DNA from 2 places in the Rhodococcus sp. NPDC058639 genome. Region 2 is predicted to be linked to the other one. Evidence: riboswitches for the same ligand, from Rfam matches in the RefSeq annotation. Region 2 holds a riboswitch; the other holds the start of a gene.

Region 1 (15,707 bases), on a different contig from region 2:
GGATCACTACAGCCTTCGGTGATCGCGTCGATGTCCCCGCTTCCGGGGACGGACAGGACGACGGTGCCGTCGGTGAGGATCGAGGGCTGCATGTCAGCGCAGTTCCGGTGGAAGTTCCTTCAGGTCCAGTTCGACTCGTCGCTCGTCGCTGGCGTTGATCTCGTCAGCCGAGGACAGCTTGGACTTCAGCAGTTTCCACTCGGATTCGTCGATCGCCGCCGTGGCCTTCGCCAGGACCGCGGCATCGCGGGTGGCCCACGCAAGAGGCATCGGGCTGACCATTTGCCACACCCCGGACTTGTTGCGTGTGGTGCGGTCGGAAAGCACGGCGACACAGGGAACCCGTTCGCCCACCTTCGCGCGGTGCCCCGGGATGGCCTGGACGTCCCGGGTGACGAGGGCGTAATGATGACGTCCGCCGCCTTCCGCCGCACCGTCGGTGGGCTTGGCGATGTCGATCAGGGCGAGCAGGGTCAGACCACGGGCCCGGGTCGTCGCGACCAGCGCCGGTACCAGTGGGCTGTCGCGGTAGAGGTCCTCGATCGTGCCGACTTTGCGGGGAGCCCACAACGCGACCCACACCGACGTCACCGCCGCCACGACGAGCACCGATCCGACGATGTACGACCAGGCGTGGCCGAGGACGAAGAGCCACACCGCGCCCGCGGCGCACAACAACGCCACGATCACCGCGGATCGACGCAGACTGCGCACCTCCGCGAGCGTCTGGTTCACGGCCTTGGCGTGGGGCAGGTCGACGGGAAACTCGAATCGGCGCACGTGACTCAGCATATCGGCCGTGCGCGCGACCCCACTCACCGGAAGCAACCGCGAAGCCGAGGTGCGCCGGCGCGCACGCTCGGTGGCTGAGGGTCTCAGCCGATCTGCGGTCCGAGGAGATCGTCGGCGTCGGTGATCCGGTACGCGTACCCCTGCTCCGCGAGGAACCGCTGCCGGTGGGCGGCGTACTCCGCGTCGAGGGTGTCGCGGGCGACCACGGAGTAGAAGTGGGCCTGTCCACCGTCGTGCTTGGGTCGCAGCAGCCGGCCGAGACGCTGGGCTTCTTCCTGCCGGGACCCGAACGTTCCGGACACCTGCACGGCGACCGACGCCTCGGGCAGGTCGATGGAGAAGTTCGCGACTTTCGAGACCACGAGCACGCCCAGCTCACCTGCCCGGAACCGGTCGAACAGCGCTTCGCGTTCCTTGTTCCGGGTCGACCCCTTGATCACCGGGGCGTCGAGAGCGGCACCCAGCTCGTCGAGCTGGTCGATGTAGGCGCCGATCACCAGCGTCGGAGCACCGGCGTGTTTCGCGAGAATCGACTCCACCACCGGGATCTTGGTTCGGGCGGTCGAGCACAGCTTGTACCGCTCCTCGGGCTCGGCGACCGCGTAGGCCATCCGCTCCGCATCGGTGAGCGTGACCCGCACCTCGACGCAGTCCGCTGGGGCGATCCACCCCTGGGCCTCGATGTCTTTCCACGGCGCGTCGTAGCGCTTCGGGCCGATCAGGGAGAACACATCGCCTTCACGACCGTCCTCGCGCACGAGGGTCGCGGTCAGGCCCAGCCGACGACGCGACTGGAGGTCGGCTGTCATCCGGAACACCGGTGCGGGAAGCAGATGCACCTCGTCGTAGATCATCAGGCCCCAGTCCCGGGAATCGAACAGCTCGAGATTGCGGTACTCGCCCTTCGTCTTGCGGGTGATCACCTGATACGTGGCGATCGTGACGGGCCGGATCTCTTTCCTCTCCCCGGAGTACTCGCCGATCTCCTCTTCGGTGAGGGAGGTGCGCGCGATCAGTTCGCGTTTCCACTGCCGCCCCGCGACGGTATTGGTCACCAGGATCAGGGTCGTGGCGCCGGCTTTCGCCATGGCGGCTGCGCCGACCATCGTTTTCCCGGCCCCACACGGCAACACCACCACACCCGATCCGCCGGCCCAGAACGCATCCGCCGCCATCTCCTGATAGTCGCGCAGATGCCAGGGGTTCGACTCCATGTCGAGGGTGATCGGGTGCGCCTCACCGTCGACGTAACCGGCAAGATCCTCGGCCGGCCAGCCGATCTTGAGCAGCATCTGCTTGACGCGGCCACGCTCGCTGGGGTGCACCACGACGGTGTCGTCGTCGATGCGGGCGCCGAGCATGGGGGCGATCTTCTTGTTTCGGAGCACCTCTTCGAGAACCGCACGGTCCAGGCTCACCAGGGTGAGGCCGTGGACGGGGCTCTTCACCAGTTGCAGTCGCCCGTAGCGGCCCATGGTGTCGACGATGTCGACGAGCAAAGGCTGAGGGACCGCGAAACGCGAGTGACTGACCAGCGCATCGACGACCTGCTCTGCGTCGTGGCCCGCGGCCCGCGCATTCCACAGGGCGAGCGGTGTCACCCGATAGGTGTGGATGTGCTCCGGGGCGCGCTCGAGTTCGGCGAACGGCGCGATGGCTTGTCGGGCTTCGGCGGCACGTGGGTGGTCGACCTCGAGCAACACGGTCTTGTCGGACTGGACGATCAAGGGTCCGTCGGCCACGAATGCCTCCTGGGATAGAGAGTAGAACTCTCCTATTCTCCTGACTGGAGACGTGGTCCGCCACCCACGGGCCTCGTGTGCCGCCGACGTCACCCTGTGAGAGAGCGACGCACCTCCATCAAGCACACCAGCGCTTCGGAAATTCCGGAGCGATAGCCCGCGTCCTTTTCCGACAGTGCCGGTGAAGAATCCAATTCGTGCTCGAGGCGTTCCTGAATTCTATCCAGGGCCGACATCGTCCTTTTCACTTGTGAAATCCTGTCTTCTAATTCTTTGTTGCCGAATTCCGAAAAAAACCGAGAGTCACACCATCCGGGAGAATTCACCGGCTTGCGCGTCGAGCACGAACAGGCGTGCCCGCGCGAGTGCGGACCGGAAGCCGTGCGTGAAGGGCGACGATGAACTGTCGGCTTCTGCACGTTCCGCGATGCCCGTGAACTGCTCGTACAGGTCGTCCAGCAGGGTGGCTGAGGATGTGGTCACTCTGTGTCCTGAGGTCGTCGTGGTCGGAAGTCCGTCAGTGCCGCTTGCGCTTCTTGATGAATTCGGTGTCCTCGGTCTGTTTCTGACGTTTTTCCGCGCGCCGTTCCTTGAGGGACTGCGACGGTTTCTTCAGAGTTTTGCCCTTGTCGGCCATTGTCGATCCTTTCGGGAATGGTCGAACACTCGACAAGTCCAGACCATAACCCATTTACAGAAAAAAGCCAGTCGCGCTGGAAAGGGTCGGTCGGCACCGCGATACCACACGAAAGTTGACGGCGGTAGGTTGTGACGGCGAACACTGCGCCGCACCCCGTGCGGCCGGGCGAAGGAGGATGTCGTGCACGGTGAACAGTCAAATGCGATCGACGCACTGCCGCAGTCCCTGGGGCGACTGCGGACGCGGTTCTCCGAGTTGCAGGCTCCCGCCCCGGCCGATGTGCAGGGGACGTACCGCGCCGCCTTCGTGGGTCCGGCACTCCTTCGCGCGGTCGCGCCGCGCGCCATTGCCCTCGGAGGCATGCGCCGCTGGCACGGTAAGCGGTTCGACGGGGAGGGCGGCGTCGTCAATGTGCTTCGCGACGGCGACGGCACCCTGTGCGACAGCCTGCCCGCCACGGTCTCCACCGACGCCTCGTGGCTCGACGGCAGCGAAGCCTTGGTCGTGTCCTACGGAGCCGGACCACAGGGGTCCGTGCCCGTGCCCTGGCGCTGGGTGCGCGACGAGTTCCGCTCCCTCGACGACGGCACGCTGCTCGGTCTGACATTCGCGGGCGGACCGTGGTCCCGTCTCGCGGCGTCGCCGTTCGTGCTCGTCCGCGATCGGTGACCCGGCGTCGGCGGTGTGACCGAGCCTGCCGGGGTCAGGTCGTCGGCGGGGCGTGCCTCCGCACGAGATCCGACGCGAGCTCGACTATCCGCCGGCGTGCGTCCGCAGGCGCGAGAACCTCGATGTGATTGCCGAACTGCAGAAGCTGTCGCACCGACTCGACGTCCGCATAGACGATCGTCACGGGGCACCATCCGTCGTGGGGCGGTTCGACGTCTTCGAGCCGCGAACCCAAAATGCGTCCGGCGAGGTCGAGCCGATCTTCCCGTAGCCGTGCACGGACGGCGACCCGGCCCGGCGTTTCGGTGCGGCGCACGAGCCCGGCCCACACCGAGCGGAGGTCGTGACCCGTGCGGAGTCTCGCAGGTTCGGGAAGGACCTCGTAGCTGTCGAGCCGCTCCAGACTGAACAGTCGTGGTCGCTGTTCCTCGTCGGCGACGAGGTACCACCTGCCCGACTTCGCCGCCAGGCCGTACGGATCGAGGATGCGGGACAAGGCACGGTCGTCGCCGCTGCTCCGATAACGCACCCGCAGGCGGGGCAGGTTCAGGGGGTCGAGCGCCAGGTCGGCCACGCTCGCCGTGTCCCGCTGCGGACCGAGCCAGCCGGCATTGTCGACGACGACCAAGTCCGCCAGGCTCGGTCCGGCCCCCGCTGCCGCCCTACGCGCCGCGATCTTGCGGACGGCCATGTCGCGGGATCCGTCCAGGCCCAGTTGCTCGAGCTGCGCCCGGTCGAGGCCTGCTATCGACAACGCCTCCATCTCCGCGGGCTCGAGATGGGAGGCGTTCAGGCGCGCCCCGGGGGAGCAGGACGATGCCCCCGTGCCGGCCACGTTCGGCGTAGACGGGCACGCCGGCAGCCGAAAGCGCCTCGACGTCCCGCAGCACCGTGCGCCGGGACACCTCGAGCCTTTCGGCCAGCTCACTCGTCGACATGCGCTGACGCGTTTGCAGGAGCAAGAGCAGTGCGAGCAGTCGAGTGGCCTTCACAAATCCCGATCCTCGCGGAAAACATGACACGTTCTGACGCGATTGCGGGGTTGTGTCGGTTCCGTCCGAGCAACGAAGTACCGAGGAGGCCCGACCGATGCCCGCACCCAACCTGTTTCTCGTCTACGTCCGCGACGTGGATGCGGCGACCACGTTCTACAGCACCCTGTTCGACATCGAACCGGTGTTCGTCAGTCCCTATTACGTCGCGTTCGAGGTGGCCCCGGGGGTGGAGTTCGCAGTGTGGGCCGGCCGGAGCGACCACGCCACCCCGGGCACGCCCCGCACCTCCGAGATAGGCCTCACCGTTCCGGGGCACGCCTCCGAGGTGGACGAGATCTTCTCGCGGTGGAGTGCCACCGGAGTCGGGATTGTCGAGAAGCCTCACGACGACGTCTACGGTCGCACTTTCGTGATTGCCGACCCGGACGGAAATCTGATCCGGGTCGCGCCGGTGGACGCTTAACCGGTCGCAGAAGTCACGGGGTCCGCGCGGAATCTGTCATCGTCAGTCGACGAGCGCAACCGATGTCACGCGGTGCAGCACGAAACTGCGGACGGTTCCCGATGCGGGATCGAAGGCCTCGAGTTGCCCGCCGCCGACAGCAACCGGATCGACGATGCGGCGCGTCGCCACGCCCTGCGCGTCGACGTAGCCGAGGGTGATGCTGCGGTGTGCGTGCAGCGCGAGTTGCAGCAGCGCGAGGGTCGCTGTGCCTCCCGTTCGGCTGCCGTCCCCGCGAGCGGACGCGCCGGACGACGCGGACTCCGTACGGTCTCCGGCACGCAGGGTGCGGACGAGGGTCGCGAGTTGTTCCTCGTTCGGAGGCATGGGCCCCGCGTAGCGCGCGCGGGTCCGGGGCACCGTGACCCGGGCTCCGCGTGGGCGCAGATCGACGACCGCGCCCGACGAGTCCTCGCCCGCGGGCGCGAAACCCGCGGCACGCAACTCGGCGAGTACCTCGGCGAGCGGCGCCTGCGAGATCGCCACGGTCGGGGCGACGGCGCGTAGGGCGAGCGTGGCCGCAACGGGCGCGGAGAGCACCTCCGCCAGCAGGGCGGGATCGTCGGCGCGGACGAACGAACTCGCCACTCCTGCGCGGAGCCGTCCGTGCCGCCGGGCGACGTCGTCGATCAGATAGGTGAGCGCCTGCGGCACCGGGGTGCGGGAGTGGGCGGCGAACAGCGCATGCAGGTCACCCGCGCCCACTCCGGCGTCGAGCGCCCGCCGCACGCTGGCATCGCTGATCCGGTACACGGTCGCGGCGCCGGCCGACTCGATGTCGGCGACCAGTGCGATGCGATCGGCGAGTTCGGGCACGAGACGACCCGGAGCAACGATCGTCAGGTCCGCTTGGACGAGTACGTAGTCGACCGTCTCGGGCAAGGCCGCGGCGATCTCCGACTCGGCGTCTCCGCCGTGCAGGAGAGCCTTGCCGGCGGAGGAGAGGCTGCCGTGTGCGACGAGGGCGAGTGCGGTGGCTTCCCGGATGGTTTCGGTGACGGTGTCGAGGTCGAATCGGCCCGCCCAGCGCGGCCTGCGCCACGCCGCGGTAGCGCGGATGTCTGCGACGGTGGGGGCGGAGCCGGGGACGTCGGCGAGAACCTCCAGCAGTAGCCGCCTGTCGCGGACGGCGGTCGCGGATTTCACTTCGTCGGACAGCGCCGCGATCGGCTTGTCGCTCTGGTCGCGTCGACCCGCCAGCCACGGTCGGCGGGGCATATCCAGCCACGCGCCCGCCAGAACGGCCCAGCGGTGAGCCGGGGGTGCCGTGAGCCAGCCGTCGGCCGACGTGGTGGGAGCCCAGTAGTCGTCGATATCTCCCGGCGGAGGGGGGTCGGGAATACCGCGGGCGAGGAGACCGGCAGCAGCGAGCACCTCGACGAGCAACGCGGCGTGCGGGTCCTCGATACCCACGGCCTTCGCAAGACGGTGGAGTTCACGTACTCCCAGCCCTCCGGCCTTCAGAACGGGGGCGGGTTGCTCGCCGAGCGTGGATAGAAGGTCCTCGCAGTGCCGGAGGAGTTCGAGCGCGGCGCCGGCAGCGGTGGCATTGACATCGGTCAGTGCGCGAACGGCTTTGGAGGTGCGCGGCGCGGTCAGCGAGCCGGGATCGAACGGCGCATCGCCGCGGATCGCCTGGCCCACGCGATGCGGCAGTTCCACGGTCTCGTCGTCGATTCGGACGAGCAATCCTGCGGCGAGAAGTTTCTGGACGGGCCGGTCCTCGGGAGTGCCCGGTGCCGCGTCACGGGTGCGTCCCACCGGCGAGGTCCGGGCAAGGGTGTCGAGGATGCTGCGCTGGGCGGGTTCGAGCTCGGCGAGCATCCCCTCGAGTTCCTCCCGGGACGGAAGGTCGGCGTCGCCGGCCCGGCCGATCCGCCACGGAACGGCGTCCACGGATGCGGCGACGAGTCGCAGGGCGTCAGAGGGGCCCCACACGAGCAGCAACCCTCGGAGCTTGTCGAGTATGCGATCGGTCGCCTTGGCGCCGAGGCGGCCCCCGAGTGCTTCGAGGAGCGTGCTTCGCGGCACGGCGGCGTCCACGGCACCGAGGCCCGCCAGAGCGGCAATGATCCCGAAGTCGGCTGTGGTCAGTTCGTCGGCGGCGCGGAAGACCGAAGCCCGTTGTTGCGCGCGACTCGCCAGAACAGTCATCGTCGCAGGTGGGGGTACGACCAAGTCGGGCCGCGCGTGCAGTGCAGCAGCGAGTTCGGTGTCGCGGCGACCGGACAGCCACCGGGCGAGGGAGTCCGGTGCGGTGTCGGGCGCAGGCGTGGTCGAGGTCATCCGTTTCAGATTAGAGACCTGAGGTGGCCCACCACGAACTCACCTGCCAAAATGAGCGGCATGGCTACCTCTTCGAAGAAACAGTACGTCGACCACGGATGGCCCGAGCTGGCCGACGGAGACCATGCGGTCACCGAGTTGTCCTCCACGCGTTCCGGCCCCCTTTCGCCGTACGGCGAGGACATGGTCTTTCCGCTCCCGGTCGAGGACCTGCCCTACACGCATCCCCGCACGGTCATCAACCGCTGATTCTTCGTCTGGCCCGGCCTCGCGAGAGGCCGGGCGTAGCGAGGGTGGACTGCGTCGTTCACCCTGCACGGCACGTGAAAGAGCCCCGCACCGGATCGGTGCGGGGCTCTTTCGTGTCTGTGGGGAATTACTGGGGGAGAACGGCGCGAACGGCGTCGAGGACGCTCGGATCGAGCTGGATGCCGGCGTCCTGGAGAGCCTCGACGCCCTGCTCGAAGCCGGCGATGATGTTCTGAGCCTCGGGCGGCAGTGCGGGAGCCTCGGGCAGCTGCGGCACGGGGTTGCTGACACTCGGTGCCGACGGTGCGCTCGGAGTGGCGTCGACGGCGCGCTCGGTCGGAGCGCTGGACAGGCCCAGGCTCGAGGAGCACGACGGCCATGCGCCCCATCCCTGGCCGGCGAGGACGCGCTCGGCGACAGCGATCTGCTGCTCGCGGCTGGCCTCTGCTGCGGTCGGGGCGTAGTCGCCACCGCCGTAGGCGTTCCAGGTGCTGGGGGAGAACTGAAGGCCACCGTGGTAGCCGTTGCCGGTGTTGATGGCCCAGTTGCCGCCGGACTCGCACTGTGCGAGGCGATCCCAGTCGGAGTCGGGGGCTGCCGCAGCGGTGCCGCCGAAGGCGACGCCGGTGACACCGAGGACTGCGCCGGTCAGCGCGAACTTCGCGACGGTACGACCGGTGTTGGAGGGCTTGCGATGGCGTCCGCTCATGTTCCGAATTTCCTCTCCGTACGCACCTACGAGGTCAGCTGTCGGGTTCGGGCTGAAGAGGTAGCCCGGCCGTCGCGTCCCGTCTGTGACGGGTCGCACGCTCCGTGGAGCGGTACGGCTTCACCCCTAGGGTCGTTGCTCGCGCATCGGCCCGGGCCTCCTGGAAATTGTCCGGCGAACCGGGCGATTTCCTGGGAGACCGGTGGGTCCCCCGTTTCCTGTCCCGTGGATCTTTCGTTGGGACCTCCGAGTCCGCGGGACAGGAATTTGGCGCGGCGGATTCGGACCGGCCGAGCCAGGCGGTTCGACCGGTCATGACCGTAACGGTTGGGCGGGGGAGTGTCACCATTTGATAACGCACGACTAGTCCGGCCGGACCGTGGGTAGAGCGGCGTGCGCGTCAGAGAAGGTGCAGGTAGTCGCGGGCGTAGCCACTCAATCCTGTTTCGACGCTCGTTTGTTACTGCACCGTGATGTGACTAACGTCACACATACTGAGGGCGTGAATCCACCGAAACGATTTCCTTGCCGAGCGGCATCAGAGAGATCGGGACCATTTTGAGATTGGCGATGGCCAAGGGGATACCGATGATCGTGATCGCCATGGCGATCGCGGTGGTGATATGGGCGAGAGCCAGCCAGATGCCCGCGACCAGGATCCAGATGACATTTCCGATGAGCGACGCCGCGCCCGCGCCCGGCTTGTCGACAGTCGTCTTGCCGAACGGCCACAGCGCGTAGACACCGATCCGGAACGACGCGATGCCGAACGGGATCGTGATGATGAGGATGCAGCAGACCACACCGGCAAGGAAGTAGCCGAGGGCGAGCCACAGGCCGCCGAAAACCAGCCAGATGATGTTCAGCAGAACCCTCATGTATTCCGTCCGTTCCGGGCGCGACGGCCCGACTGCAGGGCGAACCCGATAGCGAGAGCGAAACCGAGCGGCCACGCCAAGGTGAGGAGATAGAGCACCAGACCCGGTGTCCCGTCGGTGAGTGCGGGGATCAAAAAGATGGCGACGACCGCGACGACGCCGACGGCGAAGCACGCCACAGCGGCCTTCAGGAGGCCGTTGCGGGGAGGTCTGGGGGAAGCGGAGGAAGAAGTACCCACGCGTCCACGGTAGTCCTCTGCGGACGGAACCGGGCAAATGGCTCGGGGTACACTGGGGATCGTCTACGCGTCCCGCTCCAACCGAGTCGGGGCGCGTTGTGCATGTCCAGTTGTTGTGCAATCCACGCGTGCCCACGGGGCGCGGCTGTCGAGGAGCGGGTGAGCGCGGTGCCAACCGGCAAGGTGAAGTGGTACGACGTCGAAAAGGGATTCGGATTCCTGTCCCAGGACGACGGTGAGGACGTCTACGTCCGCGCCTCCGCGCTGCCGGACGGCGTCGAGGCGCTCAAGCCCGGGCAGCGTGTCGAATTCGGCATGGCAGTGGGCCGGCGGGGTCCGCAAGCGCTCAAGGTCGAGTTGCTCGAGCAGCCGACGCTCCGCCAGACCGCCGGCCGCCGCGAAGCGGCACCCCAGCAGAAGCGGCGTTCACCCGACGAATTGCACGGCATGGTCGAGGACATGATCAAGCTGCTCGAGGCGGGGGTTCAACCCAACCTGCGGCGTGGACGCTACCCGGACCGCAAGGCGGGGCAGACGATCTCCGAGGTCATGCGCGCAATCGCCCGGGAACTCGATCACTGACTTTCTGACGCGGCTGTACGTCGGCCTCGAGCCTGTGGCGCATCGGATCCGGAAACGGACCCGATGCGCCATTCGCTTTTCGGACTACTGCCCCCTGGCGCTGACCCGAAGGTCTGGGATCAGAACGTCTGAATAGCCCACACAGCGTGCGCGATCGGTTCGCCCGCCTCGTCGACGACGGCCGACGGGAGCTGAACTTCCACACCCAGCAACTGCATCGACGGGTCGCTGGGCACGGTCACGGCGCGCTGCGCGCCGGACTCGAACATGACACCGTCCAGGAACGTCTCGCCGGTCTCGACGTCGCCGTACACCGCGATGAGGCGCCACGGAGCGTCGGAGATCTCCGCGGGGAGCGACAGCTGGAGGGGGTAGCCCGCAGGCACGGCCAGCGTCGTGATCGCGTTCTCGGTGCAGTCCTCCAGGTAGAGGTTGCAGTACTGGGTGGGGTCCGCGGTCACCGCCGTCCCGGCGGCGTAGGCGGTGATCTGGGGCGGCGTGGGCTCGGCGGAGTCGACGAGCTTCCACACCACCACGGTGAAAGCCGCCGCGACGACCACGAGGGCCACCACGATCACTGCGATCGTCTTCTTCGTCCGAGCTTGCAGGTTCATCGATTCCCATTTCCGGTTGCGTGTCCACCGGGACGAACGGTCCGCCCGGTGCCTGTCTCTGTGGAGACGTGTTCTGGCCTGCGTCCACCGAGTCCCGGCAGGAGCGTGCTCCCACGGTAGGTGAGCAGAGTCTGTGCGAAACCCAGGATCAAGATGACCGTCACCACGGAAAAGCCCAGCCACAACTCGGTGGGGAGCAGTACGCCCATCGCGCCACCGAGGACCCAGCTCAGCTGAAGTACGGTCTCGGATCGGCCGAAACCGGACGCGATCGACTCTTCGGGAAGGTCCTGCTGGAGTGACGCGTCCAGAGACACCTTCGCCAGCGCGCTCGCGCACGCGGCGACGAGCGCGGCGAGCGCGGCAGCGAGCACGTGATCGGTCGCGGCGACGATCGCGGCGACGATCACCACCGCGGCGGCGCAGCGCACCACGATCACTGCGGGACGTCCGAGCGTCATCCGCGCACCCGTCGCGTTGCCGGCGAAGTTGCCGATCGCGGCAGCGGCGCCGACCAGGCCGAGGGTCGCGGCCTGCATGATCGGATCGTGGTCCGTCGTGGCCTTCGCGACGAACGCCATGAACAACGTCAGAAACCCGGTGAGAACGCGGATCGTGCCGTTGCCCCAGAGACCGGTGACAACCGTCCTGCCGAGAGGTTGTTTTCGTTTGCCGTTGCTCGTGTGGATGACTTCGGTTTTCGTGTCGAGCACTTCGGTCGGTGCCTCGGACCCGCGGTACGACAGCGTCGCGGGAACTTCACCTTCGGTGACCTCCACCCACGCGGGGATCCGCATGCTGAGGTAGGCGCCGAACGCCGCGATGGCGGCGCACAGCCACAGCGCACCCGACGAGCCGAACGCCCAGGCTGCGGCCGCGGCGACCGCACCGGCGCCGATCGTGCCGCCGACCAGACCGAACACGGTCAGTCGCGAGTTGACGCGCACCAGGTCTATCTCGGGTGGCAGGACTCGGGGCGTCACCGCGGATTTGAGCACGGCGAACGATTTGCTGAGCACCATCATCGCCAGCGCCGCGGGATACAGCGCCCAACTGTCGAAGTTGAACACCAGGACCACCGCCAGCACCGCCCGCAGTGCGAACGACGTCGCCAGCGCCAGCCGCCGCCCGTGCTGCAGGCGGTCGAGCAGAGGCCCGATCAGTGGAGCAATGACCGCGAAGGGCGCGATGGTGATGAGGAGGTACAGCGCGACCTTGGTCTTGTCCTCCCCGGTCGCGGCGGAGAAGAACAGAGTGTTCGCGAGTGCGACCGCAATGGCCGCGTCGGAGGCGAAATTCGCCATCGTCGCGTAGGTCAGCGCCGTGAGTCCCGACTTGTCGGCGCCGTCCGCCGTCGCGGCTCTCCGGAAGGTCGCGATGCCTTTGTGGGTGAGTTCGCGGCTGCGCAGCGCGGCAACCCGGGTCACCGTCAGCTTGCGAGGTATCCGCGGAGCCCGCGGCGGCGCCTCGGACGACGAGTGATCGTCGTCGCGGCTGCCCGCCGCTTTCGTTCCGGGCGGTCGCGCGGTCTCGTCGACGGGATGGAGCGGAGGCAGGGGCGTGCGGCGTCCCGACACGCGTCGAGGCGGCGGGTAGTTGCTGTAGCCCGGATGCCGCGAGCCCGGGGCACGGCCGTCCGCCCTGTCGGGGCTAGCTTGCTCGTGCGGCTCGGTCACGTGATCGATTCTTCCCCACGACGCACCCTGCGTGCAGCCGGGCATGCCATGGAGTCGCCCACCCCGGGCGAGCGCCGCCAGTTCGCTGCGCACGCGATCACGGGACGAAACGCACTTCGAACAGGGCGGGCCAGTACTTGCCGGTCACGAGAAAGCGATCCGTGCCGGGTATCTGCGCGATCCCGTTCAGTACGTCGACAGCACCCGCATCCTCGGTAGGTAACTCGTCGCGCAGTGCCGCGGCGTCGATCTGTGCCTCCACCCGACCGGTGGCCGGGTCGATGCGAAGAATCTCGTCGGTCTTCCACACGTTCGCGTAGACCGTGCCGTCCTCGGCGCACTCGAGTTCGTTCAGCTGTGAGACCGCGCGACCGTCACGATGCACGGTGACCCGCCCTCGTTCGGCGAAGGTGACCGGATCACGGAAGGTCAGTTCCGACGATCCGTCGCTCATGACCAGGTCGTCGGACCGGGCGCACAGCCCCCAGCCCTCGCCGTCGACGCCGACACGGCGACGCTCGCCGAGCGTGTCCCGGTCGCGGGCGAGCGCCACGCCGTCCTGCCAGGTCAGCTGCCAGACCGTGTCGCCCGCCACCGTGATGCCCTCGCCGAAGAGGTCGGCGTCCAACTCCACGCGGGTTCGGTCGTCCGGCGCAATCACCGCGGGCACCGTCGAGGTGTCGAGCGGACGCGCCGAGAGCCAGGACTGCCCCTCGAGTCCGGTGCTTTCGAGGAGGTCGCCGCCGTCCACCTCGAGTCCCTGGGTGAACGCGCCCGGGTCGTGCGGATGGGTCGCGAGGACTTCCACCCGGAGTTGCTCCGGCGGTTCACCCGGCTCCGCAACCTGTCTGTCCGCACATCCCGCGACGGCCGCGCACGCTGTCAGGACGAGCGTTGCGGAGAGGAAAAGGCGGCGCACGCGCTCATCATGGCATCAGGTTCTCGCTACCCGGGGGCGCGCCGCCGGGGTGGTGCGGCAGAATGGGCTTCGTGAGTGTTGTGCCTTCTGCCACTGCCCCCGGTACGGACCCTGCGGTCGACCCCGCGGTGCGATCTCTGCTCGCCGGGGCCGTCGACGTCGCCCGAACCGCGCTCGTCGAACTCGGAGAGGGTGGAATCGGTGCATATCTGGGCGTGACCTTCGAGAACGAGTACGCGGCCACGCACCGGTTCGCGGCGGAACTTCCCGGCTACCGCGGGTGGCAATGGGCTGTCGTGGTCGCGGCGGTCCCGGGCTCGGACCATGTGACGCTGAGCGAACTCGTGCTGCTGCCCGGCCCCGATTCGTTGATCGCCCCGGCGTGGGTTCCGTGGAACGAGCGGATCCGCCCCGGCGACCTCGGACCGGGTGATCTGCTCGCGCCGGTTCCCGATGACCCCCGTCTCGTGCCCGGCTATGTGCAGTCCGGCGATCCGGAGGTCGACGAGACCGCCCTCGAGATCGGGCTGGGCCGCAAGCAGGTGATGAGCCTCGAAGGACGTCTCGAAGATGCTCAGCGCTGGTATGAGGGCGACTACGGCCCGAACTCGGAGATGGCCAAGGCAGCTCCCTCCACGTGCGGGCTGTGCGGCTTCTACCTCCCGCTCGCGGGATCGCTGCGCGCCGCGTTCGGCGTGTGCGGAAACGAGCTCGCTGCCGACGGGCACGTCGTGCACGCCGAGTACGGATGTGGTGCGCACTCGGACACGACCCTCCCCACCGGCGCAGGCTCTCCGCAGTACTCCGCGTACGACGATGCGGCCGTGGAGATCGTCGAGATTCCGCGCGCCCGCACCGAGAGCAACTCGACCGAGAAGAACGAGTCGGCGAAGAACGGCTCGCCGGCGAGCGACCCGGCCGAGAACGGCGCCCCGGCCGAGAAGACCACCTCGGATGAGGAAGACTCCGCCGAGCTGAGCGACGCGACCGAGAAGAACGACGTGACCGAGAAGAACGACGCGACCGGGCAGACCGACTGACGTGCCGGCCCCCGACTCCGCGGATCCGTTCGGTACCGCGGCGCTCCGGGACGGCATCGTCGCGGCGTGGCGGTCGTCGCCCACTCGGTTGCGAGAGGACGCCGCCACCGAAGCCGATTACGTTCGCGCGGGCTATCGCGACCGGGTTCTCACCGAACTCGCCCAGAACGCCGCCGACGCCGCAACTCGCGCCGGCATTCCCGGTGAGATGCGGGTCTGGTGCGACGGCGACGCGCTCCACGTCGCCAACGTCGGAGAACCTCTCGACGAAGCCGGGTTGCAGGCACTGACGGCGCTGCGCGCCTCCAGCAAGAAGCAGGGAGTCGGGCAGTTCGGTGTGGGCTTCACGGCCGTCCTCTCGGTCGCCGACGAAATCGAGGTGCGCTCCCGCACCGGGTCCGTTCGCTTCTCGGAATCCCGCACACGCGACGTCCTCGCCGACCACGACCTCCCGGTGCCCACATCGGGGATCCCTGCCCTGCGACTGGCGTGGCCGACCGGCACCACACCCTCCGACGGCACCGACACGGAGGTCGTGCTGCACCTCAGGCCGGGAATCGACGCGCAAGAGTTGCTCGACCGCTTCCGCGACGAGGCCGTCGACGTACTGCTCGAACTCCCGGCCCTACACACCGTGGTCGTCGACGGACACGAACTGACACGTACGGAGGCACCGCTCCCGTCCGGTCTGCACGACGTGCGGATCGGGGACCTCCGCTGGTGGGAGTACCGCGGCTCGTCGGCGCGGTGGCTCGTGCCGGTCGTGCGCGACCGGGTGCGGCCCGTCACCGCCGACGTGCTTCGCGCACCCACCCGTTCCGACGAGGAACTGTCCCTGCCGGCGCTCGTCGTCGCCGATGTGGCGATGCAGCCGGACCGTCGCCGGATGCTGCCGGGTGCACACATCGAGGCGGCGGGCGAGGGTTATGCGTCGTTCGTCGCGGCACTGCCGGCCGACCAGCGACTCGACCTCGTGCCCACGCCGGGCTTCGCGCGCAGCGACGCCGACCACCGTCTGCGTGAAGCGGTCCTCGACGATCTTCGGAGCCGGCCATGGTTGCCGGCTGCCGACGGCAGTGCAGACCTGCTGCCTTCGCGGGCGGTCGCATTTCCGGGACTCACCGACGAGTTGGCAGAGGTGCTCGCCGACATCGTCCCCGGACTGATCTCGCCTG
Region 2 (15,707 bases):
CGCAGACCCTGAGCGGTCAGGCGTTCCCCCGCATCCGGAGCGAAGACGATCCGCTGTCCGGTCGCGGTGTCCATTCCGGGCCGGACGGCGTCCGAGACCGCGACGGCTGCGATTTCCTCCCCGTCGTGGCGGGTTCCCACCTGGTGTGTGAATTCCTCCCGCGATCCCGTCGCGACGACGAGGGCGCGCCGGGACCATTCCTCTCCCCACACGTCGGAGACGGCGTCGACCGCGGAGTCGAGTTCGGTCGCCGTCGCCTCGATGAGGTCGCGGCGGTCGGTGGGCCCTATCACCAGCGAACTGCCTCCGGAGGTCGCGACCTCCGCGACATGGAGCGGTCCGTGGTCCCACGGGCCGCGCCACGTCACTGCTCCGGGAATCACGGGCGCATCGTCTGCGAGCAGCCATCCGCCGGACCGCTCGACGAACAACGCCGTGACGGGACGGCGGGTCGGTTCCTCGTCGACACCGTCGACCGCGTAGCGGAGATAGACGATGTGCGCACGCACCGGGTCCGCGCCGAACGCTGCGGTGAGGGTCGTGGGTACGTCGAGGTCCGGTTCGGGTCCCAGCTCGTATCCGAAATCGGCGAGGGGCACCGCCCGGAGCGACTCCGCGCGCAGCGTTTCGGCCTCGAGCAGTGTTGTGGCGGCCGGGTCGATCACCGTCGCCAGCGCGGCGCGGTCGGCGCGGCGCACCGCATCCGCCCAGCGATCGACCAGCGACTGCAGTTCGGTGCGGGTCGTCTGCTCGGTGTCGGCCGAGTCCGCGGGCGCGACGACGAGGAGCACACCGGCAGTGACGACAGCGAGAACGAGCCCGGCCAAGCCGAGACGTTCCCACCGCCGATCACGGTTTGTCGACGCAGGCGCAGGCACGGCGGCCAGTGTAAGGGGCCGCCCGCGCGGTCAGTACCGGCGTGCGCTGTGGAAGGGGAAGCTGGCCATCGACTGCACCTTGACGGGTACACCGAACGTAGAGGCGTGCACGATGTTGCCGTCACCCGCGTAGAGGCCCACGTGGGAGGCATCGTCGTAGAAGATCACCACGTCGCCGGGCTGAAGGTTGTCGCGCGAGACGGGGATGCCGCCCTGCGCCTGGGCCTGGCTCGAGCGCGGCAGGGTCTTGCCCACCTGGTTGTACGCCCACACGACGAGTCCCGAGCAGTCGAACTGGTTCGGTCCGGTTGCGCCCCATACGTACGGGTCGCCGATCCGGGTCATGGCAGCGCGGAGCGCGCCCCCACCGGTGCCGGGAACGAGGTGCTGGAGGATCGTGTCGGCGTCGAGACCGGGCGGGAACGGAGTGCCTGCGAGCACTTCCTTTTCCTGGTCGCTCAGCGCGTCGAAGGCGTCGAGGACGCCGGCGATATCGGCTTCGAGTTCGGCCTTGCGGCGCTGCAGATCGTCCCGGAGTACCTGTGCCTCCTCGGCCGCGACCGCGGCGGCTTCCGCCGATCGCTCCGACGAGGCGGCCACTTCGGCGGCCGCGGCCGTGGCGACCTTGAATCGTTCGACGTCGCGGGCCGTCTGGGCGCCGAGGACGTCGAGCAGCACCATCTGGTCGAGCATCTGCTGCGGCGAGTCACTGACCATCAGGGCGAAGAGCCGGTTGGTGCGGGCCCCCCGGTAGTTCGCCTGCGTGAGTTTGTCCACGGTGGGCTTGAACCGGGCGACCTCGGCGCGCGCCAGGTCCAGCGCGTCGCGGTCCTCGGCGGCAACCGCCTCGGTGGCCTGCTGGTCGGCGATCTTCTTCTCGAGGTCCAGCCCGGCGTTGTGAAGGGCTTCGGTGGTCTGTTCGGACCGACGGGACAGGTCCGCCAGATGTTCGAGCTTTGCCGTGGGGCTGTCGTCCACCGGCTGCGCCCCCGCGGGCGAGAGGGAGACGGCCAACGCCATCAAGACCGCAACCGCCAACACCGCACGAATTGCCTGCTTCGTCCTATCGGAAACCACGAAGGCGCATCCTTTCCAAAGGTCTCGATGAGGTTACGGAATGGCATACGTTTGTGTCTACCCGGTGGTAGCGACCCGGACTACGACGTGAGGGTGGGTCCGGCCTGAGCCGGACCCACCCTCACGTAGCTGCATACCGACGGATCAGAAGCGGCGTGCTCCGTCGACCGGCATCGAGTCGAGCGGTGCGATCTTCACCGGCTGGCTCGAGGTGGACGCGTGCACGATGTTGCCGCCACCGACGTAGATCCCGGTGTGGCTTCCGCCGTAGAACGACACGACGTCGCCCGGCATCAGGTCGGAGATGTTCACGGCCTGACCGGCGGATGCCTGGTCGTAGCTGGTGCGGGGAACGTTCAGTCCGGCCTGCTGGTAGGCCCACTGCACGAGACCGGAGCAGTCGAACGAGCTCGGGCCGGCGGCGCCGTACACGTAGGGGGACCCGATCTTGCTCTGGGCGGCGTCGGCTGCACGCTGGCCGACCGAGGTGAACGGGGCGGTGTATGCCGCAGGCGCGGGGGCGTTTCCGGCCTGCTGGGGGATCAGGTTGGCGACCTCGGGCGGCAGGGTGACACCGGCCGGGAGGTCGAAGGATCCGACTCCGGGGATGTTGACGGTGTCCGCCGTGGCGGGGCCGGCCGAGACGGTGACTGCGCCGAGCGCGATGGCTCCGGCGACGAGCGCGCGCCGAACGGTGCGCTTGTTGTTCTGCGAAACCACGAGGGGGGTGCTCCATTTCTTCCGTTCGCCCGCCGACCGAGTTAGCTGACGGGTTCGGGCCGGAAGTCAGCCCTACCCTTCGCCGGCGAGCGGCTGAAGGGATTCACCCCAGGTACTAAGTGGGTCCCCGGCTCGGATCCTCCGTGACTGGAGCCTCCGATTAGGCGGTGACCGAGCGGCTCCGACACGGGAGTGGGCCGGAAAAACACTCCGCTTGGTCTCGAGAAGGTTACGAAACGGCAACGGAGAAGTCGAGTGCCTTCCGTGAGCATTGTCCCTTTTGGTTTAATTTCGGTCACTTTTGCGCCCGGTGCTCCCCTTCGATAACGAAGCAATAACGACCGGTCTGCTTTACTTCGCGCGCCGTGCGCGACACGACGAGTTCTACCCCGGTGCCGACGACGTCCGCGCGGACGCTTTCCCAGGTCCGCGGCCCGATCCCGGGGACGGGCGTACCCGCACGCAGCGACGCTCCGACACCGCTCCAGCGCCGGGCCGATCGGTATGTTTCGAGGTAGTCGAACGTCCTTGTATCCCAAACCGAAAGACCCCTGTGACGCTCGTCTCTCGCACCCGTACGCGCGCCCGCCGACGTCGTTTTCCGAGGTGAGGTCACGGCCCGGGCACGGGGCTGTGGCGGAGGGGCCGGCGGCCGTGTCGGTGCCGATTCCTAGGCTCGGCCGCATGACGTCGCCGCCACGGTTCACCGAATCCGGGCCCGGAGTCCAGCTCGGCTTCGACGAATTGGACACCCCGCTCCGAGACACCACCTTCGTCGTCGTCGACTTGGAAACCACCGGCGGGCGGGCAGGCGACGACGCGATCACCGAGATCGGCGCGGTCAAGATCCGCGGCGGAGAGGTCCTCGGCGAGTTCGCGACGCTGGTGGACCCGGGGCGTGCGATCCCGCCGCACATCGTGCAGCTCACCGGCATCACCACCGCGATGGTGTACGCCGCGCCGAAGATCGACGAGGTGCTGCCGGCGTTTCTCGAGTTCGCCGCGGGTTCGGTACTCGTCGCCCACAACGCCGGATTCGACGTCGGTTTCCTCAAAGCCGCGACCGCCCGGTGCGGCGCGGCGTGGCCACGTTTCCCGGTGGTCTGCACAGTCAAACTGGCGCGTCGCGTCCTCGGCCGCGACGAGGCGCCCTCGGTGAAACTCTCGGCACTCGCCCAGCTCTTCCGCGTCTCGACGCAGCCGACACACCGCGCGCTCGACGACGCCCGCGCCACCGTGGACGTCCTGCACGCGCTCATCGAGCGCGTCGGCAATCTGGGCGTCCACAGTCTCACCGAGCTCCGGGACTACATCCCGGCCGTCACCAGCGAACAACGGGCCAAGCGCACGCTCGCCGCGCACCTGCCCCGGCGACCGGGTGTCTACATGTTCCGCGGACCGTCGGACGAAGTGCTCTACGTCGGCACCGCCGTCGATCTCCACCGCCGGGTGCGCTCCTACTTCACCGGGTCGGAGACGCGCCCCCGGCTGCGCGAAATGGTCGCGGTGACCACCCGCATCGACCACGTCGAGTGCGCCCACGGCCTCGAAGCGGGTGTGCGTGAACTCCGGTTGCTCGCAGCCCATGCGCCGCCCTACAACCGCCGCTCGAAGTACCCCACCCGTGGGTGGTGGATCGTGCTCACGGACGACCCGTTCCCGCGTTTCGCGGTCAGCCGCACCCCTGCCGCCGACGCGATCGGGCCGTTCTCGGCACGCACAGCAGCGTCCGAGGTTTCGACCCACCTCGCCGAGCTGTGCGGGATCCGCACCTGCACCCGCCGGATCGGCCGTACCGGCAAGCACGGGGACCGGTGCCTGCCCGAGGCCGTGGGTGCGTGTGCAGCCGCGACCTTCGGAGTTCAGGACGCGGCCGCGTACTCGCGACAGGTCGAACGTGCCCGCGCCGTGATCCGGGGTGGCGACGACAAGGTTCTCCACGACCTGCACGGCCGGCTCGACCGGCTCGTCCTCGACGAACTGTTCGAGAACGCGGCACGTCTGCGCGACCGCGCGGCCGGCACGCTGCTGGCCCTGCGACGCACCCAGCGACTCGCCGCGCTCGCCGCGGTGGACGAACTCGTCGCGGCCCGTCCACGCGACGAGGGCGGGTGGGAGTTCGCGGTCGTGCGGGCGGGAAGACTCGCGTCCGCCGGGGTCGCGCCCCGGGGGGTGCCGCCGATGCCGGTCGTGGACGCCATCGTCGCGTCTGCGGAGACGGTCCGGCCGGCTCCGGGGCCGTTCCGGGGCGCCTCGCCCGAAGAACTGGGCCTGGTGGCACGCTGGCTGGACTCCGGGGGTGTCCGTATCGTCCGCACCAGCCACGGGTGGTGCGAACCGGCTCTCGGCGCCGGTCGCTGGAGCGGATGGGCCGAGAAAGCACGTGACGCCCGCGCGGTATCCGCCGTGGCGCCCGACGAGCGAACGACCACATAGTCTGATGGAACCCGAGGAAGGCAAGGAGCCCTCATGATCAACGCCATCGTCCTGATCGACGCCGAAGCGCACCGTATTCCGGAGACCGCGCAAGCGGTGGCCGACCTGGCCGGGGTCGACAAGGTGTATTCGTGCGCCGGGGACGTCGACCTGGTGGCTCTGGTGCGCGTCCGCGACCACGAGCAGATCGCCGAAGTGGTCACGCGCGGCATCAACAAGGTCGAAGGCGTGACGAAGACCGTCACGCATATCGCTTTTCAGTCCTACTCGAGCGCGGACGTCGACGCGGGTTTCTCGATCGGCAGCTGATCCGCCCGGCGGACGACTGTGGGCCCGGACTCCGAAGAGTCCGGGCCCACCTTCAATTCGCGGACTTCTATGCTCCCGGAGCGGCACCGAGACGGGTGGTCACCTCGGACCACACCCGGAGGACTTCTTCGGCCCGGCCGCTGTCGATCGCGGCAGCAGCGGCCTCGAGTCCGGCCTCGAGCGCCTCCTCGAGACTGTCGCCGATCCCGCGGAACGCCGCGATCGCGCCGGCCGCGTTGAGCAGGACCGCGTCGCGCACCGGCCCGGCCTCCCCCGCCAGTACCGCACGGGCGATGGCGGCATTCTTCTCTGCGTCGCCACCGCGTAGCGCCTCGAGCGGTACCCGGGCGATGCCGAGGTCGGTGGGGTCGAGGGTGACGACCCGGACCTCTCCGTCCCGCACGATATGGACGGTGGAGGTGGTCGAGGTGGTGAGTTCGTCGAGGCCGTCGTCGCCGCGCACCACCAGGGCCGAGTTCCCGCGCTGGGCGAGCACACCGGCGACGGTGCCGACGAGGTTCTCGAATGCGCATCCGATCAGACCCGCGCGCGGGCGCGCGGGGTTGGTCAGCGGCCCCAGCACATTGAACGCCGTCGGGATGCCGATCTGCTTGCGCGGGGCCGCGGCGAAACGGAGTGCGGGGTGGTAGACCGGCGCGAAGCAGAATCCGATGCCCGCCTCGACCACCGACTGCGCCACCTCCTCCGGCCCGAGGTCGATGTGGACGCCCAGTGCCTCGAGCACGTCGGCGCCGCCGCTCTTCGACGACGCCGCCCGGTTGCCGTGCTTGACGACGCGGATCCCGGACGCTGCGACGACGATCGACGCCATCGTCGAGATGTTCACGGTGTCGGCGCGGTCACCGCCGGTGCCGACGACGTCGACCACATCGTTGTCGACGGGAACGAGCCGGGCGTAGCCGAGCATGGTGTCGGCCAGCGCGCGCAGTTCGTCGGGGGTTTCCCCTTTCATCTTCAATGCGACACCGAAGGCTGCGATCTGCGCGGCCGTCGCATTGTCGGAGAAGATCTCCTCCATCGCCCACTGTGCTTGTTCACGCGAGAGATCGTGCCCGGCAGTCAGCGCACCGAGGACCGACGACCAGGTCGTCACCGTCCCGTCCACCGCTCGAGTCGCGTTCATCGCACCTGACCTCGCCGCATGCCGCTCCCTACCGGGCACCGGTGTGCCCTCCGCCGCGAAGCTTAGTCAGGCGATACCGGGGGCTGTAGCGCGTCCCACCCCAGCGCGGTACCACCGAGTCGCTGCGCGAGCGAGACCATGCGGGACTTCTCCTGCGCGCAGTGCATCGCGTCCAGAACCTGGGTGCGCTGCAACACCAGTGCTCTCAGGCTTGCGTCCCCGGCGGGCGGCGTCTCCACCGGGGAGCCACCGACGGTATAGCCGTCCTGCGCGGCAAGCTCGACGGCTCGGCCGACGCTGTCGGGCGGAAGGGTGAGATGGTGACGCAGTACCGCCTCGTCGGATTCCGTCCAATACGGCTCCGATTCGGCACCTCGCGTCAAAGCCGCCGAACATGCCTCGGCGTCGTCGAACGAGGACACCACCACGACGAGATCCGTACGCTCCCTGTCGAGGGGGGCCCGGCGCCGGGACACCATCGCGCGGAGCCGATCCCACAAGCCACTTCCGGTACTCATTGCACCAGGTTCGCACGTCCCCGGAAGGCCCGCACAGTGACCCCACCAGGGAAATTATCGGGGCGCGACCAGCACTGACGCGCCTATTTCGGCCCCGATTGCCCAAGACGTACTACGACGGGTCATACTAGCCAGCGTGACGAGCGCAGTAGGGACTTCAGGATCTGCAATCACACAGCGCGTGCACTCGTTGAACCGGCCCAACCTGGTCAGCGTCGGCACCATCGTGTGGTTGTCCAGCGAGCTCATGTTTTTCGCAGGGCTCTTCGCCATGTATTTCGTGGCACGGGCGCAGGCGCCGGAGGGCATGTGGCCCCCGCCGCCCACCCACTTGAACCTGTGGCTGGCGGTTCCGATCACCACGGTGCTGATCGCCTCCTCCTTCACATGCCAGATGGGCGTTTTCGCCGCCGAGCGCGGCGACGTCTTCGGGCTGCGACGGTGGTACCTCATCACCCTCGCCATGGGCACGTTCTTCGTGCTCGGGCAGGGCTACGAATACATCACGCTGGTCGAGCACGGCACGACCATCTCGAGCAGCGTGTACGGCTCGGTGTTCTACATCACCACCGGCTTCCACGGCCTCCACGTGATCGGCGGCCTCGTCGCCTTCGTGTTCCTGCTGGTCCGTACCCGCGTCAGCAAGTTCACGCCCGCGCAGGCCACCGCAGCCATCGTCGTGTCGTATTACTGGCACTTTGTCGACATCGTGTGGATCGCACTGTTTGCCACGATCTATTTCATCCGTTAGCCAGCTGAACGCACAGGCAGCCCCCTGACGTCCAGTCCGTCCCAAAACAAAAAGGGATACAGATGAGTTCATCCCCACCTCTCGGTTCCGAGGGTGACATGCCCGGTCGATCCTCGACAGCTTCCGCTGCCAAGTCCCGCCGCCAGCGCAAATTCCGCCGGCGCGTCACGGGTGCCCTGGTTCTGGCGGTCGGCTTGCTCAGCGCCGGCTTCCTCGCCTCCGCGTTGACCCCTGCCCCGCAGGTGGCCACTGCGCAGGACGACCAGAGCGCACTGATCCGCGAGGGTAAGCAGCTCTACGAGACCTCCTGCGTGACATGCCACGGCATCAACCTGCAGGGTGTGCAGGACCGCGGTCCCACCCTGATCGGTGTCGGTGAAGCAGCCGTCTACTTCCAGGTGTCCTCCGGTCGTATGCCGGCCTCGCGCAACGAGGCTCAGGCGCTCCGCAAGGAACCGAAGTTCAACGCGGCCCAGACCGACGCACTCGGCGCCTACATCCAGGCGAACGGCGGCGGCCCGACGGTCATCCGTGACGAAGACGGCGAGATCTCCCAGTCTTCGCTCCGCGGCAACGACATCGGCCGCGGTTCCGAACTGTTCCGCCAGAACTGCGCCTCGTGCCACAACTTCACCGGCCGCGGCGGTGCGCTGTCGTCCGGAAAGTTCGCGCCGAACCTCGATCCGGCCAATGAACAGCAGATCTACACGGCCATGCTCACCGGGCCGCAGAACATGCCGAAGTTCTCCGACCGTCAGCTGACGGTCGAGGAGAAGCAGGACATCATCGCGTACGTCAAGTCGGCCAGCGAGACGACGAACCCCGGCGGCTACGGATTGGGCGGGTTCGGCCCGGCCGCCGAAGGTCCGACGATGTGGGTCATCGGCATTGTCGCCGTCGTCGGCGCTGCACTGTGGATCGGAGCAAGGTCATGAGTGGCGGCGAAACGCCGACTAACAAGCACTCGGTCGAGAACCTCGAACAGATGAGCCGCGACGACCTCGTCGCGCTCGGGACGAATCTCGACGGTGTCGATGTCGCATTCCGCAAGGATCGGTGGCCCGTCGAGGGCACCCGCGCCGAGAAGCGCGCCGAGCGAAGCGTCGCGATCTGGTTCGCGATCGCCGGCATCGCAGGTATCGCGTTCATCGCGATCTACCTGTTCTGGCCGTGGGAGTACCAGGGCCCGGGCGACCCGAACTACACCCTGTACAACCTGTACACCCCGATGCTCGGCCTGACCCTGGGTCTGTCGATCCTCGGTATCGGTGTCGGCGCGGTGCAGTTCACGAAGAAGTTCATCCCCGAAGAGGTGTCGATCCAGGATCGCCACGACGGTCCGTCCTCGGATGTCGATCGCAAGACGATCGTCGCCGAGCTGGCCGACTCGCTCGACACGTCGACGCTTCCGCGTCGCAAGCTGATCAAGCGCACCGCGATCTTCGGTGGCGGCGCACTCGGCGTCGGCCTGATCATGCCGCTCGGCGGCTTGATCAAGAACCCGTGGGCACAGGGCGACAAGTCGCCGCTGTGGGTCTCGGGCTGGACTCCGAACTACGAGGGCGAAACCATCTACCTGCGCCGCGACACCGGACGGCCCCAGGACATCGTCCTGGTTCGCCCGGAGGATCTCGACGCCGGCGGCATGGAGACGGTCTTCCCGTTCCGTGAATCCGACCGTGGCGACGACCATGCGCTGCTGCAGAGCCTTCGCGGCATCCGCAACGCCGTCATGCTCATCCGTCTGCGCACGGAGGATGCCGAACGCGCCATCAAGCGCAAGGGCCAGGAGAGCTTCAACTACGGCGACTACTTCGCCTTCTCGAAGATCTGCACCCACCTCGGCTGCCCCACCTCGCTGTACGAGCAGCAGAGCAACCGCATTCTCTGCCCGTGCCACCAGTCGCAGTTCGACGCACTCGAGTACTGCAAGCCGATTTTCGGTCCCGCTGCTCGTGCACTGCCGCAGCTGCCTATTACAGTGAACGAAGAGGGCTTCCTGGTCGCCAACGGTGACTTCACCGAGGCACTCGGCCCGGCATTTTGGGAGCGTCGCCCGTGAGTACTGCAACTCCATCCCGCGCCGCACAGGCCGCCGAGAATATCGATTCCCGGTATCACCTGTCGGCAGGCATCCGTCGGCAGATCAACAAGGTCTTCCCGACACACTGGTCGTTCCTGCTGGGCGAGATCGCGCTCTACGCGTTCATCATCCTGCTGATCTCCGGTGTCTACCTGACCCTGTTCTTCGACCCCTCGATGGCACACGTCGTGTACGACGGCGTCTACCAGCCGCTGCGCGGCGTGGGGATGTCCCGTGCCTACGAGACCACCCTGAACCTGTCCTTCGAGGTTCGTGGCGGCCTGTTCGTCCGGCAGATCCACCACTGGGCTGCGCTGATGTTCGCCGCGTCCATCGTGGTGCACCTGCTGCGCATCTTCTTCACCGGTGCGTTCCGGCGTCCTCGTGAAGCCAACTGGGTGATCGGCTCGCTGCTGCTCATCCTGGCGATGTTCGAAGGCTTCTTCGGTTACTCGCTCCCCGACGACCTGCTCTCCGGTACCGGTCTCCGCGCCGCGTTCTCCGGCATCACCCTGAGCATCCCGGTCATCGGCACGTGGATGCACTGGGCCCTGTTCGGTGGCGACTTCCCGGGTGACCTGATCATCCCGCGCTTCTACGTCCTGCACGTCCTGCTTGTTCCGGGCATCATCCTGGCGCTCATCGCCGCGCACCTCGCGCTGGTGTGGTACCAGAAGCACACCCAGTTCCCCGGCCCCGGCCGCACCGAGCAGAACGTCGTCGGCGTGCGCATCCTCCCGGTCTTCGCAGTGAAGTCCGGTGCGTTCTTCGCGATGACCTTCGCGGTCCTCGCGCTGATGTCCGGCCTTCTCCAGATCAACCCGGTCTGGAACATCGGCCCATACAACCCATCGCAGGTCTCCGCAGGTTCGCAGCCCGACATCTACATGATGTGGACGGACGGCCTGGCACGTATCTGGCCGGCATGGGAGCTGTACCTGTTCAACCGCTACACGATCCCGCAGCCGTTCTGGATCGCCCTGATCATGGGCCTGGTGTTCGTGATCCTGACGATCTACCCGTGGATCGAGAAGCGGTTCACCAAGGACGACGCACACCACAACCTGCTGCAGCGTCCGCGCGACGTGCCGGTCCGTACCGCCATCGGCGCGATGGCCCTGGCCTTCTACGCGGTCGCGACCATCATGTGCGTCAACGACATCATCGCGTACAAGTTCGACATCTCGATCAACGCGACGACGTGGATGGGCCGTATCGGCCTGGTCGTGCTGCCGCCGCTCGCGTACTACATCGCCTACCGGTTCTGCCTGGGCCTCCAGCGCAGCGACCGCCAGGTCCTCGAGCACGGCATCGAGACGGGCATCGTCCGTCGCCTGCCGCACGGTGAGTACGTCGAGATCCACCAGCCGCTCGGCCCGGTGGACGAGCACGGCCACCCGATTCCGCTCGAGTACCAGGGCGCCGCGATCCCGAAGACGATGAACCGTCTCGGTACCGCCGGTAAGCCCGGGGCCGGCAGCTGGTGGCGTCCGGACCCGGCTGAGGAGACGGCTGCACTCGAAGCCGCTCATCACGAGGCCGAGGCCGAACTGCGCACCACGCTCCGTGAGTACCAGGAGCGCGTGCACGGCGAGTCGAACGGTTCCGAGACGACGACGAACCTGCCCGACACGAAGCACTGACCGGCACGTTTCATCACGAGTGGGGCCCCGAACCTTCCAAGGTTCGGGGCCCCACTCGCGTGTACGGAGGCTAACGCTTCCCTACCGCACGGGCAGCCTGCATCCCCCAGCACGCGAGCACCGCGGCTTCCATCGCGGCGTCGAGCAGGTAGGTCTTCGGGATCCTGCCGGCGGGCACGTAGATCAGGTCCACGGCCAGGAGAGTCGCGGCCGTGGCCACGCCCACCCGCCGAGCGTGGCGGTGCCCCTCGGGAGTGTCCTCCGCCCGTAGTTGCGCGATGCCATTGCCCACGAGAAGTCCGGCGACCGTGTATTGCAGCCATCGGTCCACCTTCGACCCGAAGACGGCTTCGAAGCTCCGCCGGTGCAGGAGTGGCCACAAGCCTCCGGCCACATTCAACGATCCGTTTAGCCTGGCAAGGTGGTGGCCGAGTGCGTCGCCACGCGGTGCGATTGTCTTCATCGTGCTGCCTTCCCCGTGGTCGGGTTCCATCCCCCACCGGTTCCGCGGCTCACCCGGGATCGGTCTCCTCCGGATCGTCTTCCCCTTCGGCCTGGTCGGGCTGCAGAGGAGCGTTGGATCGGAGATTCTCGGGATCGGCGTCCGGATCCTGGTTGGGGTCGTAGCCGTCGGCAGGTCCTTCGGTGCTGGTCATGAATATCGGGTTTCCGATGTCGGGCCAGCCAAACCTGCCGTCCGGTGCGTCGCTGGGCCGGCGTGTCAGTGCCGGCGGGCGTACAGCTTCGACACCGTCCGTACCGCAACGCCGAGTCCCGCACCGAGAGCCATGAGCCACGGCGTGCCGACGAGGATCGGATCCATCCAGCGGTGGGAATTGTCCACTCGGGTCCTGTCCGCAAGTGCCTGGGACCCGCCGTGAGTGAACTCGGCTCGGATGCCGGTTTCGGTGACGGGGTTGTCCGGACGCCCGGAGACGAACGAGCGCAGATGAGACTCGACCGCGTCGACGCGGTCTGCCCCGAGCAGGAGCAGCCAGTGCGCGGCACGAGCTTCGCTGAAACGGCGATAGGCGTACTTGCGGATCACACCGGACAGGCCTTTGGGTGGGCACGACGTACCGAAAACCGGCGTGACGAAGGCATGCTCGACAGAGCGTTCCCGAGGCCACCTCTCCTCCTGGCGCTCGGGAAAGGTCCAGTGGGCACCGGACGCCTCGGGGTCGAAGCGCTCTCTCGGCACCGACGGACGGTCCGCAGGATCGATATCGACGCCCCATCCGGGGATACGCGCGCGCAACGCGGCGGCGTCCGGCGGTTGTGGCGCGCTCGGAACATAGGCTTTCGGGAGTTGGTGTTCAGCCATAGCACAGCCCTCTCATCCAGCATCCGGCACAATGACCGGCTTGATGCACTCGTCCAGCTTCGCGGAGAAGATGTGGAATCCCTCGGCGATGTGTTCCAGCGGAATCCGGTGCGTAACAAGCTCGTTGGGCTTGATGTAGCCGTTACGGATGTGTTCGAACAAACGCGGCCATTGGCGTTTGACGGGGCACTGATTCATACGCAGGGTCAACCCCTTGTTCATCGCGTCACCGAATTTCACGGCGCTGAACATCGGCCCGTACGCCCCCATAACGGAGACGGTTCCGCCCTTGCGGACCGAATCGATGGCCCAGTTCAGTGCGATCGGCGATCCACCCTGCAGCTTGAGTTTCGCCGACGTCACGTGTTGCAGAAGGTTTCCGTCGGCTTCCGCTCCTACCGCGTCGATGACGACATCGGCTCCGAGGTAGTCGGTGGCCTTCTTCATCTGCACGACGATGTCGTCGTACTCCGCGAAGTTGTAGGTCTCCGCGTGAGCGAAGGTGCGCGCCTTCTCGAGTCGATACTCGAGATGGTCGATCACGATCACACGGCCGGCGCCCATGAACCACGAACATTTCGCGGCATACAGCCCGACCGGACCGGCACCGAAGACCACGACGGTGTCGCCCTCGGTGATGTCACCCAACTGCGCGCCGAAATAGCCTGTCGCCAGCGCGTCGGTGCACATCAGTGCGTCTTCGTCGTCCATCCATTCCGGGATCGGTTCGGGCCCGACGTCGGCGAACGGCACTCGCACGAATTCGGCCTGGCCTCCGTCGTATCCGCCGCACGTGTGCGAGTAGCCGTAAATGCCGCCTACCGCCGTGGCGTTCGGATTGACGTTGTGGCAGTTGGAATACAGTCCGCGTGCACAGAAGTAGCAGGATCCGCAATACACGTTGAACGGCACCATCACCCGGTCTCCAGGCTTCAGATTCCGGACCGACGGCCCGACTTCGTGCACCACGCCGATGAACTCGTGACCGAAGGTCATCCCGACACGCGTGTCGGGCATCATGCCGTGGTACAGGTGCAGGTCCGAACCGCAGATAGCCGCTCTCTGCACGCGGACGATCGCATCGTTCGGGTGCTCGATACGCGGGATGTCCTTCTCTTCTACCCGGACCTTGTAGGGCCCCCGGTACACCATCGCTTTCAAGTCGCCTCCCGGCTCTCCTCGGTTTCTGCGTGGCAGGCGAGTACCCGCTCGGATACGTCCGATGCACGACCAGGCCGATCAGTTCCCAGGACATTTCACGATCTCGGAGGTTTGGCCCCGTTTCGCGGTGGTACCTCCTCCACCGCAGGGCACAGAATTCCCGACACGAAGGGGAGAGAAATTGTTCCGCCACACAGATCACCTCCAGTTCGACGTCAAACCCGAGAAACCGGATCCCGTATACGCCCGTAAACTCCAAGAACTCATCGGCGGCGCCTACGGCGAAATGACCGTCACCATGCAGTACCTGTTCCAGGGATGGAACTGCCGGATGCCCGGCAAGTACAAGGACATGATCATGGACGTCGCCACCGAAGAAATCGGCCACGTCGAAATGATCGCCACCATGGTCGCCCGACTGCTCGAAGGCGCACCCGCGACGGAATCGACCAAGAGTGCCGCCGCCGATCCCGTGGTCGCTGCCGTGCTCGGCGGGATGGACCCGCAGCAGGCCATCGTCTCCGGTGGCGGACCGACACTCTCCGACAGCAACGGTGTGCCGTGGAACGGACGGTTCATCGTCGCGAGCGGTAACTTGCTCGCCGACTTCCGGGCCAATGTCGCGGCCGAAGCGCAGGGCCGGGTACAAACCGCGCGTTTGTATCACATGACCGACGACCCGGGTGTCAAGGACATGCTGAAGTTCAACCTCGCGCGCGATACGTACCACCAGAATCTGTGGCTCGCGGCGATCGAGGAACTGCAGGCCGACGGGCTCGAACCGTCCCCGATCGCGCCGAACGCGTTGTTCGACGAGGAGCATTCCGAACATGCCACGAGCCTGTGGCATCTGTCGGACGGTGTCGCGTCGGATCAGGGTAGGTGGGCGCACGGTACCGGTCCCGACGGGTCGACTCCGATGTCGTTCCTGGCTGATCCGGTTCCGCTGGGTGATGTGGGCAGTGCGCCGCCGCCGGATCCGAAGCTGTATGCGACCTATGACGGGTCGCAGGGTAAGCCGCGTTCGGCTGCGTTGGGTACGGAGAAGGGCATGATGGGCAAGATGAAGGACGCCCTCGACCCCGACACGCCCTGACCTGAACACCTGCGCGGGTCCGCTTCCCACGGGATGCGGGCCCGCGCCGTCGTCGGAGCGCACCTCGCATGTGAAGACCCGGATGTGAAGACCCCGCCGGCGCATGCGCCGACGAGGTCCTCTCGGAAGGTTCGCAACGCGTGCGACTGCGAACCGGACACGGTGACCACCGCTCGTGGCCAAACCTGGATATCCAGACGGCGCGGGCTCAAACAGACACAACGCGAAACGCCGAGTTTCAGTGCACCGAAGTCTCAGTGCGCCGAGGACGTCTTCTTCCGCTTCGGGATCAGGTGCATCACCAGGACCACCAGTGCGCCGAGAGCGAGCCCGACGAGTGCCGAGGCCACGGTCCCGGCAGTCCAGGACAGAATACCGCCGAACCCACCATGGACAAGATCACCGAACCAGTGCTCGAGATCGTGAAGCCGGTCGGCGGGCCAGTGGAATCCGGCTTCGCCGACATTGATGATCAGGATGTGTCCGCCGACCCACAGCATCGCGGCGATTCCCACGACGGTGAGTACGGCCATCACCTTCGGCATCGCGGCGACGAGTCCCCGGCCG

The links. A riboswitch is a leader RNA that binds a small molecule or an ion and turns the genes downstream of it on or off. The one in region 2 is predicted to bind cyclic di-AMP.
Region 1: linked by a shared signal. The riboswitch ahead of ACFWU2_RS04920 (transglycosylase family protein) and the one ahead of ACFWU2_RS15210 (C40 family peptidase) in region 2 are both predicted to bind cyclic di-AMP.

Annotation. Positions count from the first base shown of each region.
Region 1 is NZ_JBHXRF010000002.1:406,874-422,580, forward strand. It holds gene ACFWU2_RS04870 (GNAT family N-acetyltransferase) at 1-92, opposite strand, end outside; gene ACFWU2_RS04875 (DUF3239 domain-containing protein) at 94-780, opposite strand; gene ACFWU2_RS04880 (DNA repair helicase XPB) at 876-2,534, opposite strand; gene ACFWU2_RS04885 (hypothetical protein) at 2,838-3,017, opposite strand; gene ACFWU2_RS04890 (hypothetical protein) at 3,355-3,843, shown strand; gene ACFWU2_RS04895 (helix-turn-helix transcriptional regulator) at 3,878-4,678, opposite strand; partial or broken gene ACFWU2_RS04900 (HTH domain-containing protein) at 4,707-4,865, opposite strand; gene ACFWU2_RS04905 (VOC family protein) at 4,933-5,301, shown strand; gene ACFWU2_RS04910 (helicase-associated domain-containing protein) at 5,344-7,626, opposite strand; gene ACFWU2_RS04915 (hypothetical protein) at 7,687-7,875, shown strand; gene ACFWU2_RS04920 (transglycosylase family protein) at 8,003-8,584, opposite strand; cyclic di-AMP (ydaO/yuaA leader) riboswitch at 8,592-8,834, opposite strand; gene ACFWU2_RS04925 (YccF domain-containing protein) at 9,070-9,462, opposite strand; gene ACFWU2_RS04930 (hypothetical protein) at 9,459-9,701, opposite strand; gene ACFWU2_RS04935 (cold-shock protein) at 9,870-10,283, shown strand; gene ACFWU2_RS04940 (DUF2771 domain-containing protein) at 10,403-10,897, opposite strand; gene ACFWU2_RS04945 (MFS transporter) at 10,894-12,573, opposite strand; gene ACFWU2_RS04950 (glutaminyl-peptide cyclotransferase) at 12,671-13,492, opposite strand; gene ACFWU2_RS04955 (DUF3027 domain-containing protein) at 13,555-14,532, shown strand; gene ACFWU2_RS04960 (sacsin N-terminal ATP-binding-like domain-containing protein) at 14,534-15,707, shown strand, end outside.
Region 2 is NZ_JBHXRF010000007.1:91,994-107,700, reverse strand. It holds gene ACFWU2_RS15220 (hypothetical protein) at 1-878, opposite strand, end outside; gene ACFWU2_RS15215 (NlpC/P60 family protein) at 909-1,955, opposite strand; gene ACFWU2_RS15210 (C40 family peptidase) at 2,100-2,675, opposite strand; cyclic di-AMP (ydaO/yuaA leader) riboswitch at 2,690-2,852, opposite strand; gene ACFWU2_RS15205 (DEDD exonuclease domain-containing protein) at 3,360-5,111, shown strand; gene ACFWU2_RS15200 (Lrp/AsnC family transcriptional regulator) at 5,145-5,420, shown strand; gene trpD (anthranilate phosphoribosyltransferase) at 5,488-6,564, opposite strand; gene ACFWU2_RS15190 (hypothetical protein) at 6,627-7,082, opposite strand; gene ACFWU2_RS15185 (heme-copper oxidase subunit III) at 7,219-7,833, shown strand; gene ACFWU2_RS15180 (cytochrome c) at 7,896-8,768, shown strand; gene ACFWU2_RS15175 (ubiquinol-cytochrome c reductase iron-sulfur subunit) at 8,765-9,895, shown strand; gene ACFWU2_RS15170 (cytochrome bc complex cytochrome b subunit) at 9,892-11,559, shown strand; gene ACFWU2_RS15165 (hypothetical protein) at 11,630-12,022, opposite strand; gene ACFWU2_RS15160 (hypothetical protein) at 12,072-12,215, opposite strand; gene ACFWU2_RS15155 (hypothetical protein) at 12,281-12,883, opposite strand; gene ACFWU2_RS15150 (zinc-dependent alcohol dehydrogenase) at 12,896-14,044, opposite strand; gene ACFWU2_RS15145 (manganese catalase family protein) at 14,226-15,140, shown strand; gene ACFWU2_RS15140 (DUF808 domain-containing protein) at 15,395-15,707, opposite strand, start outside.